Desulforapulum autotrophicum HRM2: one gene and its partner. The protein of the gene in region 1 interacts with the protein of each later gene in a pairwise test. Links are inferred from orthologs where the notes say so. Each region holds a gene or a part of one and is shown on either strand. Other genes may lie near its edges.

Region 1 (3,127 bases):
ACCCGGGAGATGAGAAATCCCGATGACATTGTGGAAATCCTGGTGGATCTGTCGGTCAAGCGAAGACTCAAGGGGCTTTTGTCCCTCCAGCGGGACGAGGGCGAGACCACCATTGTTTTTCTGCGCCAGGCCATCGGGTTCATGGTGGACGGGTTTTCTCCAGCCCAGATCCGGGAATCCTTGAATGCCGAGATGTTTTTTTTCAGGCTCAGAAGGGAAGAAACCAGCCGGGTGCTCCAGACCATGGCCGAGGTGGCCCCGGCCTTTGGACTGGTGGGAAGCGTTGTCGGGCTCATTGGTACGATTGCCGGTGTGGGTGATTCTGCAATGATCATGTCAACGGTTCCTATTGCCCTGACCTCCACCCTCTACGGCATTGTCCTTGCCAATTTTTTCTTCCTGCCCTTTGCCGCCAATATCAGGGAAAGAACGGCCAAGGAGCTCATGCTCCAGAAGATCATCACCGAAGGTGTGGCTGCCATTGCAGGGGATCTCCATCCCCGGATGCTTGAACGAAAGCTGAAGTCTTTTCTCACGCCGTCTGCCCGAAAAGGAGAACTTATCTCCCTTGAAAAGATTCGCCAGCGGTTTGAAATCCGTGGGCAGGAAGATGAAGCCAACGGGGATGAAACGGTTGAGAGCCGGGAGGAGGTCCTTGAAATATAGGGTGACGTGATACATCGTTCATAATCCCCAAGGATTGACACCCGGGATGCCATAGTGTAAATCTTGCCCATTCCATAGACTTTAGAACAGGAGTGAGATTTTGAAAATTATCATCGTTGGGGCAGGGGAGGTGGGATATCACATTGCCAGCCGTCTTGCCTTTGAAGATAAGGATGTGGTGGTCATTGACAAGGATCCTGAGGCCGTTCGAAGGGTGTCTGAGGATCTGGATGTCCAGGTGATTCTGGCTTCGGGCAGTTCCCCCAGGGTTCTGGCCGATGCCGGTATCCGGGATGCCGAGATTCTGCTGGCTGTAACCAACAGCGATGAGGCAAATCTTGTGGCCTGTCTGTCTGCCAACCTTCTTTCCCCGAGCACCAAGAAACTTGCCCGTATCAGGGGGGCAGGTTTTGATGATTTCCACGAGGTGTTTAAAACAGAAGCCCCCCATATTGATACGGTGATCAACCCGGAAATCGAGGTGGTCAAGACCATCCAGAGGCTCATGCGGGTGCCGGGTGCCGTTGATGTGGGTGAATTTGCCGAGGGCCGGGTCAATTTTGTGGGGATACGCCTTGAAAAAGATTCTCCCATGGCTGGGGTTAGACTCCTGGATTTTCCCATGGTTTTTGGGGATGCAAGACCCCTGATTGCGGCGGTGGTCAGGAACGATGAACTCATCGTACCCAGGGGCGATAATGTACTTCGACCCGGGGATCTGGTTTATTTTATCAGTGAAAAAAAGCGGCTTGCCGACACGGTCAAGCTCTTTAACCCCAATGCGAACCAGCCCCTGAAACGGGTGATAATCGTGGGAGGCGGTCGCATTGGCAAGCGCCTTGCCGAGGCCCTTGAGCGAGAATTCATCCACACAAAGATCATCGAATCAAACCTTGAACGGTGCAATGTGCTGTCCCAGAAGATGAACAAAACCGTTGTGCTCCACGGGGACGGGTCGGATCAGAAACTGCTGCTCGAGGAGAATGTGGGGGATACCGATGTGGTGGTGACCCTCACCCATGATGAAGAGACCAATATTTTAACATCACTGCTTGCAAAAAACCTGGGGGCCAAAGCCACCATCACCAAGGTGAGCAAGTTCAGCTATTTTCCCCTCATGTCCGCCATTGGACTGGAAAAAATGGTCAGTCCAAGGCTTTCTGCCATCAGCTCCATTCTTCAGGAGATCAGAAAGGGAAAAATTCTTTCTGCGGTTGCCGTGCTTGGTGAGGATGCTGAGGTGATTGAGGCCGTTGCCCTTGCCACCTCGGATATCACAAGACGACCGCTTAAAAAGCTCTCGTTCCCCAAGGGAGCCCTGCTGGTCTGCATTATCCGCAATGATGAGATCATCATCCCCACCGGCGAGAGTGTTGTGGCACCCGACGACAGAATCATTCTCTTTGCCCAGCGCCAGGCCGTTAAAAAGCTTGAGAAGCTCCTTACCGTCAAGCTGGAGTTCTTTTAAATGCGCTGGCCTTACATTGCCAATGTGATCGGGATTTTGCTGGTTTTCCTGGGTCTCTCCATGGTTTTTACCCTGGTTTGCAGTCTCATTTACGCAGATACCAGCCTTGTTGCCCTGATTGAGTCCATGGGTGTCACCATTGCCGCTGGTCTGCTGCTTTATTTTGGCTCAAGAAGGCCAACCATTGACTATATCAGCCCAAGGGAGGGGATAGCCATTGTTGCCCTTGGCTGGACAGTCATGGGGCTCTTTGGTGCGCTTCCCTTTTATCTGGGCGATGGGCTGCCCCATTTTACCGACGCCTTTTTTGAATCCGTATCCGGGTTTACCACCACAGGCTCGTCCGTGCTGACCAACATCGAGGGGCTTTCCAGGAGCCTTTTGTTCTGGCGAAGCTTTATCCAGTGGCTCGGGGGTATGGGGATCATTGTTTTGAGCCTTGCCATCCTGCCCTTTCTCGGTGTGGGCGGGATGCAGTTGTTCAAGGCAGAGGTGCCAAGCCCCGTTCCAGATAAACTGACCCCCCGACTCAGTGATTCTGCCAAGATCCTCTGGTATCTGTATGCCCTTATTTCAGTTGCAGAGGTGATTTTTCTTCTGGCCGGAGGTATGGATTTTTACGACGCCCTGTGTCACACACTCACCACCATGCCAACGGGCGGGTTCTCGACAAAAAACACCTCCATGGCCCATTATGACAGCGCCTATCTGGACTATGTGGTGGTTGTTTTCATGGTCATTGCCGGAATCAACTTTTCCCTGCACTACCAGATGCTCAGGGGAAGAACCCTTATCTTCTGGCGGGATTCCGAATGCCGTTTTTTTCTCGGGTTGTGCCTGGTCCTATCCCTTGTGATCGCCTTTAACATCCACGGCACGGTGTATGACAGTTTTGGCAAGGCGTTTCAATACGCCTCGTTCCAGGTGGTTTCCATTGTCACCACAACCGGGTTTGCCACGGCCGATTATGAAACCTGGCCGGGGTTGAGCCAG
Region 2 (3,123 bases), 940 kb from region 1 along the record:
TCGTTGACGACCATGGTATCTTCAGTGGTTGTGATGGTTGCGTCGAGCCTGCCATGTACAGAGTCAAATTGAAGCAGATGCGCCATGGTCTTTGTGTCTGAAAGATCGTTGATGGCGACGACTTCAAGATCTGATCGTTTCAATGCAGCCCTGAACGCCAGTCTGCCGATTCTACCGAAACCGTTGATTCCAAGTTTAATTCCCACGATATTGTACCTCCTGAACGTTGGTAGTAAAAGAAACACATGTTGGGAAGCCGGGTTGGAATTCAAGCCAACCGATCATGCACGTTTGCTTCCTTTTAAAATTCCGCTTGCAAGGGAAATACTTTTTTTCCCCTGGGCCACAATGGCCGCTGCTGCCGCTGAAAGTTCCTGTTTATCCCTTACTGAAATTGCCTTGAGCAGAATTGGAAGGTTGACCCCTGAGATCACTTCAACGGCCCCTTCTTCTAAAAACGAGTAACTCAGATTGGATGGGGTTCCACCAAACATGTCGGTGAAAATGATCACCCCTTTTCCATCATTGACGGTTTTGATGCCGGTTTTGATCTTTTTGATCAATGCGTCGGCAGGTTCCCTGATGTCAATGGAAACAAAGCTGATTTTTTCTATTTGTGTATCCAGGATTAATTGAGCGGTTTCAATTAATGCTTCTCCAAGTGTTGAGTGGGTGACGATTAAAATTCCTGTCATAGCTCTTTTGTATCCCTGTCTATGTCCCTGTGGATGATGCCGGGTTCAAAGCCTCGCTGGCTCAGGTGTTCAAAAATGTTTTCAGCAATGGCAACGCTTCTGTGTCGACCACCTGTACATCCTACAGCTATTGTAAGATACGCTTTCCCCTCAAGGGTGTAAAGCGGAATCAGATAGTCGAGAAGGCCCAGGTATTTTTTTAAAAAAGTTTTGGCCTGGATGGTTTCAAGCACAAAATCTTTAACCTCCTTTGTGCGACCATTCAACGCTTTCAGCTCTGGTACAAAAAAAGGGTTTGAGAGAAACCGCATGTCAACCACAAGATCTGCATCCGTAGGGATGCCGTACTTGAATCCAAACGAGAGGAGGTTGATCTTCATGGATACAGGTTTGAGGGCGTGGTGGTGGGCAATATTGCGGATTTCGGCTTTAAGCTGGTGGACATTGTAATTGCTTGTGTCAATGATCCGTTTTGAAATTTTTCTGATGGGAAGCATGAGGCTTTTTTCTGACTTTATGCTTTCAATCAGACTTTTGTCCTGACCTGCGGGGTGATGGCGCCGGGTCTGGCTGTATCGTTTTAAAAGGATGTTTTCATCGGCCTCAAGAAAAATAATTTCCGGAATATGCCCGTTCTTCCCCAAGGATTCCAGGACCGAAGGAAATTGGGATAAAAATTGTTTGGCCCGGATGTCCATGACAAAGGCAAAACCGTTTATGTCGGTGTCGCTGTCCAGGGGGAGGTCAAGAAATTTTGGCAGAAGCTCGATGGGCATGTTGTCAACGCAGTAATAACCTGCATCTTCAAATGCCTCCATGGCTGTGCTCTTTCCTGACCCGGAAAGGCCGGTGAGTATAAATAGGCTTTGGCGGTTCATGGGTTAAAACTCTTCATCAATGTCAAGAATGATTTTCTGGATTTCGTCAATGGATTCGGCCCGTAACAGGCTTTCCTTAAAGTGGTCCTTTTTGAGAAGCTTTGAAATCTGTGCCAGAACTTTCAGGTGACTTCCTGTGGAGTTTTCAGGGGTTATCAACAGGAAAAAAATATGGACCGGTTTGTGGTCAAGGGAGTCAAATGAGACTCCCTTGCGGCTCAAACCGAACCCGACAACTATGGAGTCGACAGTGGCAAGCTTGCCGTGGGGAATTCCAATTCCGCCACCGATACCTGTACTGCCAAGTTGTTCTCTTTCCAGAAGAACCCTTACAATTTCGTCGCTCCCGGTCCTGGCCATGGGAGCGACACAAATTGCAAGTTCTTCAAGAACGCCTTTTTTATCCTTTGATGCAAGGTCCGGGATGATGGCACCCCTTGGTAATAGTTCTGATAGTTTCATAATCTCCTGGCAATTTGCTATCTGCGGGGCTGGATCAATCCAAGCTTTCCGTCGTTACGCCTGTAGAGAACATTGACACGCTCTGTCCTTGCATTGCTGAACACAAAGAAATTTTCCTTACCAGAGTTGAGTTCCATAACGGCATCATCGATGTCAATGGGTTTTACGTCAATGGCCTCCATGATCACTTCAGGAGTGGAGGTGTCCGAGGCGGCCTCGGGAGGGGTGAGGAGAATATCATTGTCCTTGATGCTTGCCTTGTTGCCTGACATGTGGCGTCGCATCTTGTCCTTGTTTTTCTTTATCTGGCCTGCCACCTTGTCCATAAGGGTGTCAATGGACGAGTACATGTTTTCAGACTCCTCCTTTGCATGGATCTTCAATCGGTCACACACAAGGGTTATTTCGGCAATGTGTCTAATCTTTTCAACGGACAGAACCACGTTTGCCTCTGCCGGGCTTTCAAGCATTTTGTCAAATCGGTCTACCTTTTTCTGTACATAGGATTTTAATGCATCGGAAGGATCAATCTGTTTAAAAGTGACGGATGTCTGCATAAAAAAAACCTCCCTAAAATTGTTTACGTTTACTTGACGGAAGAATGTGAAGCATCTCCCTGTATTTGGCTACGGTTCTGCGGGCTATGTTGATGTTAGCCTCTTCTAATATCTCTGTCAGTCGCTTGTCGCTGTAGGGGTTTTGAGGATCTTCCTTTTCAATAATAAGTTTGATTTTGTCCTTGACACTTGCCGAAGCCATTGAATCACCATCAGTTCTTGAGATGGAACTATTGAAAAAATATTTAAGTTCAAATAACCCCTGGGGGGTGTATGCGTATTTGTTGGTTGTGACCCGACTGATGGTTGATTCGTGCATCTGGATATCTTCGGCCACGTCCCTCAGGATCATGGGTTTTAACTGGGTGATCCCGTTGAGGAAAAATTCCCGCTGGAACTTGATGATGCTCTCCATGACAGAATAGATGGTCTTCTGTCGCTGGTGGATGCTTTTGATGAGCCAGGAAGCGCTCTGCATCTTCTCGTTGAGGTAGGTCTTGGTCTCTTTTGATATCTTGGTGCCCTTGGCGA

Evidence for each region.
Region 2: the proteins of trkA (region 1) and HRM2_RS13805 interact in binary tests that used the Escherichia coli proteins (3 or more experiments, as listed by UniProt). The link is inferred for Desulforapulum autotrophicum HRM2 from one-to-one orthologs.

The regions. Positions count from the first base shown.
Region 1 is NC_012108.1:4,117,895-4,121,021, reverse strand. Bases 152-2,950 are described here. They hold trkA (Trk system potassium transporter TrkA), read left to right. Parts: upstream 152-766; coding sequence 767-2,134; downstream 2,135-2,950. Other genes in these bases: HRM2_RS18095 (TrkH family potassium uptake protein), read left to right, coding at 2,135-2,950; HRM2_RS18105 (motility protein A), read left to right, coding at 152-666. Also shown: more of HRM2_RS18105, read left to right, coding at 1-151; more of HRM2_RS18095, read left to right, coding at 2,951-3,127. UniProt on the Escherichia coli protein: Part of the constitutive potassium transport systems TrkG and TrkH. May regulate the transport activity of TrkG and TrkH systems. Binds to NAD(+) and NADH.
Region 2 is NC_012108.1:3,173,808-3,176,930, reverse strand. Bases 307-3,101 are described here. They hold HRM2_RS13805 (PTS sugar transporter subunit IIA), read right to left. Parts: upstream 2,036-3,101; coding sequence 1,577-2,035; downstream 307-1,576. Other genes in these bases: rpoN (RNA polymerase factor sigma-54), read right to left, coding at 2,606-3,101; hpf (ribosome hibernation-promoting factor, HPF/YfiA family), read right to left, coding at 2,053-2,592; rapZ (RNase adapter RapZ), read right to left, coding at 692-1,573; HRM2_RS13815 (PTS sugar transporter subunit IIA), read right to left, coding at 307-695. In the rest of the region: gap (type I glyceraldehyde-3-phosphate dehydrogenase), read right to left, coding at 1-206; more of HRM2_RS13815, read right to left, coding at 282-306; more of rpoN, read right to left, coding at 3,102-3,123. UniProt on the Escherichia coli protein: Seems to have a role in regulating nitrogen assimilation.